Regions from separate parts of the Brachybacterium halotolerans subsp. kimchii genome, predicted to be linked through region 1. Evidence: riboswitches for the same ligand, from Rfam matches in the RefSeq annotation. Region 1 holds a riboswitch; each other region holds the start of a gene.
What was found. Region 1 has a riboswitch for thiamine pyrophosphate ahead of thiC (phosphomethylpyrimidine synthase ThiC). Riboswitches for the same ligand answer to the same signal wherever they lie in the genome.
Positions count from the first base shown of each region.

Region 1 (5,122 bases):
AGGCGGTGCTCGCCCTCGAGCTTCGCTCCGGGCTCGTACTCCCCTGCGCGAATGCGTCCGGCGAGCGTGTCGACGATCGACTGACGCTTGCTCCGCGCAACCTGTGTATACATGTAGCTACATGTACACCATGTGCACCCCGGAGCACCAGGGGCGTCCGCCCCAGCGCCCAGCTGACCGCTCAGTCGTGCAGGTGCTTGATGGCGTAGTCCGCCTGCTCCTTCGTGAACTGCTCGCCGTACTCGGAGGTGAGCTGCTCATGGATCTCGTCGTCGGACATGCCCCCGGTCTCCTCGTAGAGCTTGGCCTTCTCCAGCGCGTTCTTGTTCCAATCGGCGTCCAGGTGGTCGACCGCGTAGGTGGCGGTCTCGTCGCTGTAGCCCTCGAAGACGAGCGTGTCGCGGATGCCCTTCTTCGACGAGTAGAGGATGTCCGACTGGGTCTTCGCGTCGGCGAGCGCGCCGTCCTTGTCGTCGGGGTCGACGTCCGTGCCGTCGGCAGCGGAGTCGCCGGAGTCGTCGGCATCTGCCGACGAGTCATCGTTCGGGGTCGCGTCGACGGTGTGGTCGGACGGCGTGGCGGAGTCGCTGGGCTCGTCCGACGCGTCGCCGTCGGACGAGGACGCGGAGACCGTGGTCGGAGCGGGCTCATCGGTGACGTCCGCGTTGTTCACGAGCACCACGATCACGATGATGACGGCCGCGATCGCGAGCAGCGCGAGGCACCCGCAGCCGCCCAGCACCCACCACAGCGCCTTGGACTTCTTCGGCGGTTCCTGGCCCTGGCCCGGCGTCTGCGGGGACGCGGAGAACTGCGGGGCCTGCGAGGAGTCCGCGTACTCCGGAGCGGGGGCCGGGGATCCGTAGGCGGCGTTCGCCGAACCATAGGGGCCGCTCGCCGAACCATAGGGGTCGCCGGCGGAGCCGTAGGCGCCATGCGCGGACCCGGCGTCGGGGAACCCGGAGTTCGCGGAGCCGTTGTTCTCGGGGGAAGGGGTGGAGCTGGTCATCTGTCGTTCCGTTCGGAAGGAGGCGTGCGCGGGCCGCCGTCGCGAGGGTTCGCGAACCCGGCAGCGTGCGCGGAGGAGGGACGGCAGGGAGGGCGCCGGGGAGAACTCTACGGACATCTCGGACGGCCGACCCGACGTCTCGCGGCCCGACGCCGCGGCGGACGGGTCCCCACGCCGTCAGGCCGGGTTCGAGGCCCGCGTCCACGTCCGCGACCGCTGCCGGGCGCGGACCGCCAGCCGTGACCGCACGTCCTCCGTGCTACGGTCGTCGCCGATCCCTCGGGTGCCCGTCGCAACGGGCTGAGATCGGACTGACGCTGTCCGAGTACCGACCGAACCTGCTCCGGGTCATGCCGGCGAAGGAAGAAGGAGAGCGACTGCATGTCTGCACGCCCCGAGAACTACCCCACCCACGCCCTCGGCCACCTCGAGGACCCTGCGCACGACATCCGCGTGCCGATCACGAGGATCTCCCAGGACGACTCCCCCACCGGGGCGCCGAACCCGCCGCTCGAGGTCTACCGGACCGCCGGTCCGGGCAGTGAGCCCGAGGAGGGGCTGCCGCCGCTGCGCGAGAGCTGGATCCGCGATCGAGGCGATGTCGAGGAGTACACGGGCCGCGCCCGCGACCTGGCCGATGACGGCCGCGGGGCCGTGCGCCGCGGCGAGGCGAGCGCCGAATGGCGCGGTGCGCGTCGTTCCCCGGTGCGCTCGCTCGAGGGCCGACGGGTCACGCAGATGCACTACGCCCGTCGGGGCGAGATCACCCCCGAGATGCGCTTCGTGGCACTGCGGGAGGACTGCGACGTCGAGGTGGTGCGCGAGGAGCTCGCCGCAGGCCGGGCGATCATCCCCGCCAACGTGAACCACCCCGAGGCCGAACCGATGATCATCGGCCGGCGCTTCCTGGTGAAGATCAACGCGAACATCGGGAACTCGGCGGTCACCTCGTCGATCGCCGAGGAGGTCTCCAAGCTCGGGTGGGCCACCCGCTGGGGCGCGGACACCGTCATGGACCTGTCCACGGGCGATGACATCCACACCACGCGCGAATGGATCCTGCGCAACGCGCCCGTGCCCATCGGCACCGTGCCGATCTACCAGGCGCTCGAGAAGGTGAACGGCGACGCGAACGCCCTGACCTGGGAGATCTTCCGGGACACGGTGATCGAGCAGGCCGAGCAGGGCGTGGACTACATGACGATCCACGCGGGCGTGCTGCTGCGGTACGTGCCGCTGACGGCGAACCGGGTGACGGGCATCGTCTCGCGCGGCGGCTCGATCCTGGCCGGCTGGTGCCTCGCGCGCCACCGCGAGAACTTCCTCTACGAGCACTTCGACGAGCTCTGCGAGATCTTCGCCCGCTACGACGTCGCCTTCTCGCTCGGCGACGGCCTGAGGCCCGGATCCCTCGCGGACGCCAACGACGCCGCCCAGTTCGCCGAGCTCGACACCCTCGCCGAGCTCACCGAGCGCGCCTGGGAGCACGACGTGCAGGTCATGGTCGAGGGCCCGGGCCATGTGCCGCTGCACCTGGTGCGCGAGAACGTGGAGCGCCAGCAGGAGCTGTGCCACGGGGCGCCGTTCTACACGCTCGGCCCGCTGGTCACGGACGTCGCCCCTGCGTACGACCACATCACCTCGGCGATCGGGGCGACGGAGATCGCCCGCTACGGCACCGCGATGCTCTGCTACGTCACCCCGAAGGAGCACCTGGGGCTGCCCGATCGCGACGACGTGAAGACGGGCGTGATCACCTACAAGATCGCCGCCCATGCGGCTGACGTCGCCAAGGGCCACCCGGGCGCCCGCCAGCGGGACGACGCCCTGTCGAAGGCGCGCTTCGAGTTCCGCTGGCGTGATCAGTTCGGGCTGTCCCTGGACCCGCAGCTCGCCGAGGAGTACCACGACGAGACCCTGCCGGCCGAGCCCGCGAAGACCGCGCACTTCTGCTCGATGTGCGGGCCGAAGTTCTGCTCCATGAAGATCTCGCAGGACATCCGCGACGAGTTCGGCGACGAGGCCGCCCAGCAGGAGATCGCGGCGGCGGGCATGGCGGAGAAGTCCCGGGAGTTCCGCGAGCGCGGCGGGACGGTGTACCTGCCGGAGCCGGGGGTCGGGGTGCCGGTGGGTGAATAAGCTCCCATGACCCGAGGACCCCTTCTGAACGTTGGTGGACGCTCGCCGCACACCCGACACATTCCGACACACGCCGACGCGCACCGGCCGGCGACCTCCACAATCATTCCCATGCCCCCGACGATGGACCCCTCCTCCAACGCGCTCGAAAACAGCTCCGCGCGCCCCGCTCCCGGCTCTGGCACCGCTGCCGGCCCCGACGCGAACGTGCCCCTGCGCGTCTCCTCCGCCGCCGACGTCAGCAGGATCCTGTCCGCGCTCGGATCGCGCGACCCGAAGGCGACCGCGGTGATCCTGCTGGCCCTCGGCGGGATCTTCATGGACGCCTACGACTTCTCCTCGATCGCCTTCGGGCTGCCCGCCATCAAGGAGCAGTTCGGACTCGACGGGTTCATGACGGGCCTGGTCAACGCCTCGATCATGGTCGGCGCGGTGGTCGGGGCCCTGGCCGGCGGGTACCTTGTGGATCGCTTCGGCAGGTACCGGCTGTTCATGGCGGACATGGTCTTCTTCGTCGTCGCGGCGCTCGGCAGCGCGCTGGCACCGGAGGTCTGGTCCCTCATCGGATTCCGGTTCGTCATGGGCATCGGCGTCGGCCTCGACATCCCTGTCGCCATGGCCTTCCTCGCGGAGTTCTCCCGGCTGCGCGGCAAAGGCAACCGCTCTCAGCGCGTCAACGCGTGGTCCCCCGCCTGGTACTTCGCGACCGGCACCGGGTACCTCATCGTGCTCCTGTGCTTCTGGCTGCTGCCCGCCACCCAGCAGGACCACCTCTGGCGGATCGTCGTCGGCTTCGGCGCCGTGCCCGCCGTGATCGTGCTGCTGGTGCGCCGACGCTTCATGGCCGAGTCCCCGCAGTGGCTCGCCGACCAGGGCGACCTGCGCGGCGCGGTCGACGTGCTCTCCAGCCACTACGGGATCACCGCCGAGCTCGATGCCGAAGCCTCCAGCGGCACCGAACGCGCGAGCGCCCGCACCCGGCTGTCGAACGTCCTCGAGCTGTTCTCCTCGCGCTTCCGCCAGCGCACGATCGCCGCCCTGTGCGTCTCCGTGTTCTCGACCTTCGGGTACAACGCCGTCGCCTACGGCACCCCGCTGATCATCGCGACGCTCTTCCACCAGGGCCCGCTGGTCACGATCGTGTCCTCGCTCGTGATCAACATGGGCTTCGGCCTGGCCGGCGGCCTCATCGGCATGAGCGTGGTCAGCCGCTTCGGCTCGCGCCGGGTCACGCTGGTGGGCTTCACGATCCAGGCTGCGGCCCTGTTCACCCTCGCCGCGATCGGCGTGCCCAGTAGCGCGCTCGTGCTCGTGGCCGTCGCGATGCTCGCCGCGTTCATCTTCGCCCAGGCCGGTGGCCCCGGCGCGAACCTCATGAACTTCGCGACCCTCTCCTACCCCACCCGCCTGCGCGGGATCGGCGTCGGCTTCAACCAGGGCACCCTGCGGGCCTTCTCCGTGCTCTCCCTGCTGGGCTTCCCGATCCTCACCGCCCAGCTGGGCACGGGCGTGTTCTGGATCGTCGCCTGCGCACCCCTGCTCGGCGCGATCTCGCTCGTGCTCAACCGCTGGGATCCGACGGGCAAGGACGTGGACGCCGAGGACCTCGAGCGCGTCGCGGCCTGACCCCTGTGATCCCCGGAGCTCGGGACCACACTCATCCGGCTCCCGCGAGCGGAGATCCGCCGGCACGAGCGATGATCCGTCGCCACGAGCGACGGTCCACCGGCACGAGCAGCCAACCGCCGATTGACAGGCCTCGCGCCCGGACGAAGGATCGGGCCATGCCCGTGTCGCTCCAGGAGGCCTACGAGGCCGCTCTCGCCGCCAAGCCCGCCCACGTCCAGGCGATGAGGGACGCCCAGCATCCCGGTCTCGCGAAGGATCCGGTGCCGATGCCGCCCGAGGTGCCCGAGCGCTTCGAGGTCGAGGAGAGGGAGATCGCGGGCTTCCCGGTGCAGGTCCTGCATCCGC
Region 1 is NZ_CP086254.1:2,633,922-2,639,043, reverse strand. It holds gene Bra3105_RS11890 (GntR family transcriptional regulator) at 1-113, opposite strand, end outside; gene Bra3105_RS11885 (Ltp family lipoprotein) at 182-1,009, opposite strand; TPP riboswitch at 1,281-1,391, shown strand; gene thiC (phosphomethylpyrimidine synthase ThiC) at 1,391-3,148, shown strand; gene Bra3105_RS11875 (MFS transporter) at 3,260-4,774, shown strand; gene Bra3105_RS11870 (alpha/beta hydrolase fold domain-containing protein) at 4,933-5,122, shown strand, end outside.

Region 2 (5,122 bases), 280 kb from region 1:
GCCGATCGACGACGATCTGCGGGCGCCGGTGGTGCTGGTGATGGGGGACGACGTCTCGACCGACGAGATCATGCCCGCCGGCTCGCGCGTGCTGCCCTTCCGCTCGAACATCCCGAAGATCTCCGAGTTCACCTTCACCCGCATCGACCCGGACTACCCCGCGCACGCGGCGGAGACGAAGGACGCGGGAGGCCACGTGGTGGTCGCCGGGAAGAACTACGGGCAGGGCTCCTCGCGCGAGCACGCCGTGATCGCTCCCCGCTACCTGGGGCTGAAGGCGGTCATCGCGGTGTCCTTCGCCCGCATCCACTGGCAGAACCTCGCGAACTTCGGGATCCTCGCCCTCGAGTTCGACGACCCGGAGGACCACGACAGGATCTCCACGGGCGATCTCGTCGAGATCGACGGCATCCACGCGGCGCTCGAGGCCGGCACGGACCTCACCGCACGGATCGGGGACCGGGAGGTCCCCGTGCACCATCGGCTCTCGCCGCGGCAGGTGGAGATGGTGCTCGCGGGCGGACGGATCCCGCTCGCCGCGCGCGAGGCGTGAGTCCCGAGTCGTGAGGCGCGGGTCCCGAGGAACGACAATGGCCCCATGATCGACTGGGACCTCATCTGGCGCGACTACGTCGGGATCAGCGGCAGCGCAGTCCTCGGCGTCGTCGCCTCGACCATCGTGCTGTACGGCTTCTTCTCCCTGCTCATGCAGGTGATCGGCCCGCGCCTGATGGCCCGGCCCAGCGCCGGCAGCTTCGTGGTCCTCGCCGTCGTCGGCGGCATCACCGCGCGCGCGACCCTCGGCGAATCCCCGACGATGCTCGGCGCGGTCGTCGTGCTGAGCACCCTGGTGGTCCTCGAGTACGTCACGGGCAGGTTCCGCCGCGTCCCCCTGCTCCTGCGGCGCACGCGTCCCGTCGTCGTCATGGTCGACGGGGAGCCGATCGCGGCCGGCCTGCGTCGCAGCAGGCTGACGCGCGGCATGCTGCTGGATCGTCTGCGCGTGAGCGGCGTGCTCGCCCTCGACGAGGTGGAGCTGGTGATCCTCGAGGTCCGGGGCACGCTCACCATCGTCCGTCGCGGCAGCCGGATCGACCGCGACCTCGTGTCCCAGGTCGTCGGTCGCGACCGGATCCCCGAGCGCCTGCTGTCGGCCCCCGGGACCGTCTGACGTCCCGCCCGCTCACTCCAGGACGGCCAGCGCGAGCGTCGCCAGGGGCACCGTGATCACCACCGCGACCGCGCCCAGCGCCATGAAGCGCACCCAGGGGATCCGCACGCCCATCGCCCGCATCCGCTGATGCCACAGGAGCGTGGCCAACGACGCCCACGGGGTGATCAGGGGCCCCACGTCCACACCGATCAGCAGGGCCATGGTGGAGGCGGGGTCGTCCGCCGCCGCGCGCTCGAGGAGGAGGAACGCGGGGAGGTTGTCGAGCTCGTTCGCCGCGAGCGCCGAGGCGCCGGCCGTGCGCAGGAGCCCCATCGGCCCCGCGCCGCCGTCGGCCGCACGCAGTACGAACGACGTCGCACCCTGCACGTGCGTGGTCTCAACCAGCACGAAGAGGGCGAGGGCGATCGCGAGCGGACGCCAGGGCACCAGGTGCACTCCGATCGCCTCGCGGCGCCGCACGAGGAAGGCGAGCAGCAGCACGAGCGCGGCGGCGCCCGCCGGGATCCACACCGCCGGGACCACCACGAGAAGGGGCAGTAGCACCACGACCACGCACCCGCTCACCCTCAGCAGCACGCGGTCACGGATCTGCGGGGCGGGCGAGGTCCGGAAGCGCCCCCGCAGGTCCCGGCGATGGAGGATCGCCAGCAGGGCCACCGACCCCACGATCGCGACCAGGGTGGGCACGGCGCTGCGGGCGAGGAACGCCGCGGTGCCTCCGCCCAGGGCATCCCTGGCCAGCAGATTCGTGAGGTTCGAGACCGGCAGCAGCAGTGACGCCGTGTTCGCGAGCCATACCGTGGCCAGGGCGAAGGGCACCGCGGGCACGTCGACGCGCCGGGCCGTGAGCACGACCACCGGGGTCATGATCAGTGCCGTCGTGTCCAGGGAGAAGAAGGCCGTGCACACCACGGCGAGCGCGCACACGGCGCACCACAGCACGGCGGTGCGCCCACGCGCGAGGACGGTGAGGCCGTGGGCGATCACGTCCAGAAGTCCCGCCTCGCGCGCGAGCTCGGCGAGCACCGCGATCGCGAGGACGAATCCGAGCACGGGCGCTACCCGCGCCATCAGCGCCGCGAGATCCTGCGAAGGCAGCCCGCCGCCGAGGACGCACAGCACGGCGGCCAGGACCAGCGCCCCGATCGCGAGCGCACCGGCGCGCCTGCGCAGGAGTCCGAGCATGCTGCGAAGCGTAGACCGCGGGGCCCGTCCACAGGGCCCGCCGCTCCCACGGCGCGGGACGACCTCGTCCGATGCACGCGGCGGCGCTACGCTCGCCAGTGCACGGGGTGCCCTGACCAGGGCTGAGAACACACCCGCTGAACCTGATCGAGCTCGTACTCGCGGAGGGATTGCCGCCATGACACCTGCCCCACGTCCGTCCACCGAGGGCGCCGCCTTCACGGCGTCCCTGCGCCGCCAGCACGCCCAGGCGTGGGAGCGCGCCGTCGGCCACCGCTTCGTGCGCGAGCTGCGCGCAGGGTCCGTCCCGGACGAGGTGATGGCCCGCTACCTCGTGCAGGACCATCGCTTCCTCGATGCCTTCCTGCAGCTGATCGGTGCCGCACTGGCGACCGCCCGCACCCCCGCCGCCCGCCTGCGCTTCGCGCGCTTCGCCGGGGAGGTCGCCGGCGACGAGAACACGTACTTCCTGCGGGCGCTCGACGCGCTCGGGGTGAGCGAGGAGGAGCGCGCACGGATCCCGAACACCGCGGCCACCGACGGCTTCCTCGACGTGTTCCGCGAGGCAGCGGAGACCCGCGACCACGCCGCGATCCTCGCGGTCCTGCTGGTCACCGAATGGCTCTACCTGGACTGGGCGAGCCGGGCGCCCGCTCCTCTGCCCGAGAGCTTCGTCCACGCCGAGTGGATCTCCCTGCACGACGGTCCCGGTTTCCGCGACCTCGTGGACTTCCTGCGCGCCGAGCTCGACGCCGCCGAGATCGAGGACCCCGAGCGCGTGCGCGCCTTCTTCGCGCGCACCGTCGAGCTCGAGAACGACTTCTTCGACTCGGCCTTCGAGTCCGACGGCGAGGAGGCGACGGCATGAGCACCTCCGTCCTGTTCGACCAGCTCAAGGCCGCCGCCGTCGAGGACTGGGACGCCTATGTCCATCACTCCTTCGTGCAGCGGCTGGGCGAGGGCACGCTCCCCCTGGCCGCCTTCCAGGACTACCTGGTCCAGGACTACCTGTTCCTCCTCCAATTCGCGCGGGCCAACGCCCTGGCCGCGTACAAGGCCGACAGCCTCCAGGGCATCCGCTCCGCCGCGGACTCCCTGACCGCGATCGTCACCGAGACCGCTCTGCACGTGCGGCTCACGGCGTCGTGGGGCATCGACCGCGAGGTGCTCGAGACGGCCGACGAGAAGCCCGGCACCGTCGCCTACACGCGCTTCGTCCTGGACACCGGCATGGCCGGGGACGCCCTGGACCTGCAGGTCGCCCTCGCCCCCTGCGCGATCGGCTATGCGGAGATCGGGACCGCGCTCGCGCCGCGCCTCGCCGAGGACGCCGAGCATCCCTACGGCGAGTGGATCGCCGAGTACGCGGGGCAGGAGTTCCAGGCGAGCGCCGCCGCGGCCGCCGAGCGGCTCGACGAGCTCGCCGGCGGCGACCTTCCCGCCCGCCGGCGGGCGCGGCTCGAGCGGATCTTCCGCACGGCCACCCGCATGGAGGCCGCGTTCTGGCAGCAGGCGCTGGGCTGACCGCGGGCGTGCATTCGCCGAGCGCACGAAGACCGTGCGTGCAAGCATGAGGCGGTGAGCACGCACGCGTCCTCCCCGAGCCCGTCCGCGCCGCGGCAGGTCGAGAACCACCAGCCCTTCCTCCACGACCTCGCCGTGGTGCTGCGCGCTCCGCTGCAGGCCTGGTCGGCGCCCGACGGCACGATCACGGGCGCCGGTGCGCAGGGCATATATCTCGGCGATGCCCGCGTCGTCTCCGACCTGACCTGCGAGGTCGAGGAACGGGCCGAGAACGAGGACGAGGACGAGGGGCACCCCACTCTCTCGCCCCTTCCCGCCGAGATGCGCAGCGCACACGAGGTCGTGTTCCGCTGGGTCGTCACCGCACCCGATCTGCCGGGCGACCCGCTCGTGGTCCTCGAGCGCACGCGCACAGCGTCCGGCCGCGGCATCCGCGAGACGCTGCGCCTGCGCAACGACGACGACCGCCCGCGCACCCTGTCCCTGCGCCTCGGGCTCGTCACCGACAGCGCGACGATGTCGCAGGTCAAGGACCCGCGCCTGATGCTCGCGCAGGCCCCCGCCCGCCCCGTGGCCCGCATCCGGGACGGTGCGGCGCGGTGGCGGATCGGTGAGCGGGGCGAGGCGGTGCTCCACGCGAGCACCGGCACTGGCACGCTCGTCCCGGACGTCGACGGACCCGTCGTCACCTGGCGATGTGTCCTCGAAGCACCGGCGCGCGGCACCGCCGAGGCGGACTGGGAGCTCGCGCTCACCGACCCGGACGTCCCGTTCGAGGCCGCCGAGCCCCGAAGCGTCGCGCTCACCGCCGCGCCGGACGCGGACCCCGAGCGTCGGGCCGCCCGCGACCTCCTGGCCCGCTCCCTCGCGGACCTCGACGCGCTGCGCCTGCAGGTGCCGGGAGATCCGGCGCGCAGCTTCGCCGCAGCCGGCGCCCCGTGGTTCTTCACGCTCTTCGGCCGCGACTCGCTGATCGCCGCCTCGCTCGCCCTGCCCGTCGACACCACGCTCGCGGAGGGCACCCTGCGCACGCTCGCGAGCATGCAGGGCACCCGCATCGTCACCGACACGGCCGAGCAGCCCGGCAAGATCCTCCACGAGGTCCGCGCGCAGGGCATGGAGATGGCTGAGAGCCATCTGCCGCCGGTCTACTTCGGCACGATCGACGCGACGCCCCTGTGGATCGAGCTCCTGCACGACGCGCTCGACGCGGGCCTCGACGCCACGGTGCTCACCGAT
Region 2 is NZ_CP086254.1:2,910,710-2,915,831, reverse strand. It holds gene Bra3105_RS13095 (aconitate hydratase) at 1-553, shown strand, start outside; gene Bra3105_RS13090 (YetF domain-containing protein) at 599-1,171, shown strand; gene Bra3105_RS13085 (SLC13 family permease) at 1,184-2,359, opposite strand; TPP riboswitch at 2,453-2,547, shown strand; gene Bra3105_RS13080 (TenA family protein) at 2,538-3,227, shown strand; gene tenA (thiaminase II) at 3,224-3,883, shown strand; gene Bra3105_RS13070 (MGH1-like glycoside hydrolase domain-containing protein) at 3,938-5,122, shown strand, end outside.
Region 2: it holds a riboswitch for thiamine pyrophosphate, as region 1 does, so the genes downstream of both, Bra3105_RS13080 (TenA family protein) here and thiC (phosphomethylpyrimidine synthase ThiC) in region 1, are expected to answer to the same signal.

Region 3 (5,122 bases), 1.5 Mb from region 1:
GACGAGCACGGCCGCATGGGCCCCGAGCAGCGCCGAGAGCCCGGGCAGGTAGAACGGGTAGAGCGCGGGAAGGATCAGCGAGAGGCTGTAGCCCATCCCGTAGCCCGTGGACCGCACCGACGTCGGGAAGCGCTCGGAGAGGTAGGCGGAGACCGGCCCGTACGCGGCGACGGTGACGACCTGGAGCGCCGCGGCGAGCACGGCCGCACCGGCCAGCGTGCTCGAGCCCACCGCCGTCCACCACAGCACCGGGCCCAGCACGGTCGCCGCGATCCCCCACCCGATGAGCAGTCGGCGCCTTCCGGTGCTCGTGGAGAGATGCCCGGCGAGCGCCATCGCGAGCGCCTGCGCGCATGAGGCGATGCCCATCGCGACCGAGACGCTGGTCGCCGGAAGGCCCGTGTCCTCGCCGAGCTGGGCGGTGAGCATGATGACGGTCGTGTTCGTGAGCAGCCACAGCCCCGTCATCAGGGTGAAGACCTGCCAGAAGGCGCGCGCCCAGCGTCCGCGCAGCATGGCCGCGATGCCCGTGACGGCGGGCTCGTCCTTCGGCTCGGGCCCCTGGGGCCGCTCGCGCTCGCGCCGGGCGATCGGCGCGTCGACCACGCGTCGTCGGTAGTAGACCAGCATGCCGAGGGAGGCGAGCGCCCCGAGCACGAACAGCGCGCGCCAGCCCCAGGCGGCATAGGCGTCGGGCCCCAGGACCAGCAGCAGCGCGGCGGTCGCGAAGGCGATCGCGGCCTGCGCCCACGGCGCCATCGAGAGGATGAGCCCGCTCATGATGCCGCGCCGTCGCGGGGCCGACCATTCCATGGCCAGGGGGATCGCGGCCGAGTACTCGCCGGCCACGAAGATCCCGCCGAGGAAGCGCAGGCAGAGGATCAGACCGATCGTCCCCGCACCCAGCAGCTCATGGGTGGGCATGGCGGCGATCAGCAGGGCGCAGGCGGCCGTGCCGGTGATCGCGACCTTCGTGGTGCGCGTGCGCCCCAGGCGGTCCGAGATCCTGCCGAAGACCATGCCGCCGACGGGCCTGCCCAGCATCATCGCGATCACCACGATCGCTCCCGTGGTGGCGGCGATCCCCGGGCCCGCGACGACGGCGAGCGCCGGGGTCAGCGCGGTGAGCGGCAGGAACACGTGGACGTTGTCGATGAAGTTGCCGACCACCCCGGCGCGCATTGCGGCGCGGCCCTCGGGCGGCAGCTGCGGCGTCGGACCGGCCGTCGGCGGGTGGGCCGCGGCGACAGTCGTGGGCGGGCTCTTGGGCAGACGTGACCGCATGGCGGACATCCCTTCGTCAGTGCGAACTGCATCAGGTTCCACGGGTGTGATCTCAGCGCGCGCGGCGCACCCCGTGTCCGGCGCGCCAGTATTCCAGAGGCGCCGGCGGGGCCGCGGCGCCGTCCGCGGCGACTACCCTTGCCACGTGAGCACTTCGAACCGTGGAACCGCCGACCGCATCGTCTGGGTCGACTGCGAGATGACCGGACTGGACAAGGAGAAGGACGCGCTCGTCGAGATCGCCGTCCTGGTCACCGATGGTGACCTCAACATCCTCGGGGAGGGCGTGGACGTCGTCGTCAGGCCCCCGGCCGAGGCGCTGGAGCAGATGGGCGACTTCGTGCGCACCATGCACACGAACTCCGGGCTGCTGGAGGAGCTGGACGCGGGCATCACCCTCGAGGCCGCGCAGGAGCAGTGCCTGGCCTACGTGCGCGAGCACTGCCCGGAGGCCGGCAAGGCGCCGCTCGCGGGCAACTCCGTGGGCACCGACCGCGTGTTCCTCGACAAGGACGTGCCGGAGTTCGCCGCCTGGCTCTCCTACCGCACGATCGACGTCTCGAGCCTCAAGGAGCTCGCCAAGCGCTGGTTCCCCCGCGTCTTCTACAACACGCCCGCCAAGCACGGGGGCCACCGCGCCCTCGCCGACATCCGCGAGTCCATCCAGGAGCTCAAGTACTACCGCGAGGTGCTGTTCGTGGCCGACCCGGGGCCGACGACCGCGCAGGCCCAGGCCGCCGCGCGCACCTTCGAGCTCACGGCCGACGGCGAGAGCGCCGACGGGTCCGACGACGCGGCCGCAGGCGCCGCGGGCTCCTCCGCACCGGCGGTGCCGTGGCTGCAGCGCGCCACCCATCGCACCTGGCTGGACTCCGAGGGCGAGGAGCTCCTCGTCTTCGGCGCCGAGTCGCTGCGGGAGGACGGCGGCTTCGGCTGGCTCGACGAGGACGGCGAGCTCGACGGCGACAAGCCGGCCGAGCTCTGGGTGACCTGCCGCATGACCCACTGCTTCGCGCTCGCCACGATGCTGGGCAGCCCCGAGTACGGGCGCTTCGTGGACCACGGCATCGAGTCCCTGCGCACCGTCTTCAAGGACGAGGAGCACGGCGGCTGGTTCTCGAAGATCGCCGGGGAGACCGTCATCGACGACGCCAAGGAGGCCTACGCGCACGCGTTCGTGGTGCTCGCGGCCGCCTCCGCGACCGCCGCCGGACGCCCGCACGCCGCGGAGCTGCTCGAGGAGGCCCTGGGCGTCCTCGACGAGAAGTTCTACGACGAGGAGACGGGGATGAGCGTGGACACCTTCGACCGCGCCTTCACCGTCTGCGAGGAGTACCGGGGCATCAACGCGAACATGCACACGACCGAGGCCCTGCTCGCCGCGGCCGACGTCACCGGGGAGCGCCGCTGGCTGGACCGGGCCATGGGCATCATGACCCGGGCGATCGACGAGTTCGCGCGCGAGCAGGACTGGCTGCTGCCGGAGCACTTCGACACCTCGTGGAACCCGATCCTCGACTACAACGAGGACAAGCCGGCCGATCCGTTCCGCCCCTACGGCGCGACCGTCGGCCATTGGCTCGAGTGGTCCCGCCTGGTGCTGCACGGGCGCGCCGCGCTGCTCGCGAAGGACGGCGAGGCACCCGAGTGGATGCTCGAGGCCGCGAACGCCCTCATGGGCAGGGCCGACGACGCCTTCGGCATGGACGGCGAGCCCGGCTTCCCCTACACGGTGGACTGGGACGGCACGCCCGTGGTGCACGAGCGCATGCACTGGGTCGCCGCCGAGGCGACCGCCGCCGCGGCCGCGATGTTCCAGGTGACGGGCGACCGGAAGTGGGCCGACCGCTACCAGGCCTGGTGGGAGTACGTCAGCGAGTTCCTGCTGGATCCCGAGCGGGGCAGCTGGCACCACGAGCTGGACCGGCGCAACCAGCCCCAGGCGCGCACCTGGGAGGGCAAGCCGGACATCTACCACGCCTACCAGGCCACGCTCATCCCGCGACTGCCCGTCACCCCGACCATGGCCGCCGCGGTCCGCGACGGCCTGGTCGACGAGATCGGCTGATTCAGCCTGGCGGCGCCGCCCTCACATGCGGCGCCGCCCTCAGCCCCGGTCGAGGGCGGCGTCGAGGCGCTCGATCTTCCCGTCGAGCTCGCCCTCGTGCCCGGGGCGGATATCGGCCTTGAGCACGAGGGAGACGCGCGAGCCGTAGCGACCGGCCTCGGCCGTCGCGCGCCGCACGACGCCCATCACCTCGTCCCAGTCGCCCTCGATCTCGGTGAACATCGAGCTGGTGCGGTTCGGGAGCCCGGACTCCCGGACCACGCGGACGGCGGCGGCGACGGCGTCGTGGACGCTCGCGGCGTCGGATCCCTCGGCGAGGTCGCGGGTGAGGCCGGGATCGGAGGGCTCACCGGTGGGCTGGACGGAGAAGGCGATGATCATGCCCCCACTGTTCTCCCCCATCGGCCCGCGGGCAAGCGGATCATGCGCTGACGACGGGCCCGCGGCTCCTCGAGATCCACTCCCGCAGCCGGGAGACCGTGTCCAGGACGGGTGTCCCGGTCGTGTCGATGACCTCGACTTGCCACGCGCGCGGCCTCGCGGCGGGAGGCAGCCAGCGCTCCCATCGCATGCCCGGCTCGCCCGTCGCGACGATCACCTCGGGGGCGTGGGCGGGGTCCGCGGCGTGCCGCCGGTGCCAGCGAGCCCATCCCAGGAACGCGTCGACCTGCGTCGGCGACCACGTCCCGGGATCACGGGCCGCCAATCGGCGTCGGCGCTCCTCGTCCGCGACGTCGAGGAGGCAGACCGCCGCGCGCAGGTCTGCGACCTCCGGGACCGCCAGCAGTTCGCCGATCGGCGACTGGCCCGTGAGCAGCAGGTCCACACCGTGTTCCTCGAGCCGGATCGCCTCGCGCACCCACCAGCGCAGTTCGCGCTGGCGCCAGGCGGTGTCAGCATTGCTCGGCACGCCGCGCTCGTCGCTGTCGTGGACCACGAGGCGCGGAAGATCAGCGCACGAGAAGGCCGCCGTGGTCTTCCCGGAGCAGCTGGAGCCGGTCACGAGCAGGAGCATGCGGCGAGCCTGTCATGACGAGGCGGGATCCGGCTCCTGCTTTTCGGGCCTCTGCGACAGGGCCGGCCTCACCCCGCGATGGGCGGCCGCATCCCTCTCGGCATCGAGCCGACGGTGGGCCTCGATCACGCCCGCGCGCACCGCGGACCGGATCACCCAGTACGCGACGACAGCGACCGTCACCCAGAACATCACGAAGACCAGCAGCATGAGGATCTCCCACCCTGCGAATCCTCCCTCGTCGACCGCTCCCATGTGTGCTCCCCCTCGTCTGTCCGCCGGCTCGTGGGCCGACTGCTCCATCGGGCCCGGAGTCCTCCGGACCGATGCCCCAGTCTGCCGTGCCGGCGAAGTGCAAGGCGTCTCACAGCGAGAACCCCCGTCCGAGGGTGCGGAGCAGGGCCGACGCCCGGTATGCTTGCTTCTCGTTGCGGTCCTCGGAGCGCACATGGTGGTCGTAGCTCAGTAGGTAGAGCTCCTGGTTGTGGTCCAGGCGGTCGCGGGTTCAAATCCCGTCGATCACCCCAAGAAACGCCCTGGTGACAGGGCGTTTTTTCTGTCCGGAGTGCTGTCCGGACATCGTCGTGGACACCGGCGGCGCCCAGCGAGCCCATGCACCCGCCGCCCCGCTCTCATGCGACGCCGCCTCTCCCGCCTCCCACTGCAGCCCGCCACTGCCCGCCGCTGCCCGGGAATCATTCGAATGCCGATTCAGCGAATTCATGATCGATGCGCAGAAAACACCCTGCACCGAA
Region 3 is NZ_CP086254.1:74,424-79,545, reverse strand. It holds gene Bra3105_RS00390 (MFS transporter) at 1-1,284, opposite strand, end outside; TPP riboswitch at 1,276-1,368, opposite strand; gene orn (oligoribonuclease) at 1,430-3,352, shown strand; gene Bra3105_RS00375 (thiamine-binding protein) at 3,392-3,733, opposite strand; gene Bra3105_RS00370 (hypothetical protein) at 3,774-4,367, opposite strand; gene Bra3105_RS00365 (hypothetical protein) at 4,380-4,622, opposite strand; tRNA gene Bra3105_RS00360 (tRNA-His) at 4,819-4,894, shown strand.
Region 3: it holds a riboswitch for thiamine pyrophosphate, as region 1 does, so the genes downstream of both, Bra3105_RS00390 (MFS transporter) here and thiC (phosphomethylpyrimidine synthase ThiC) in region 1, are expected to answer to the same signal.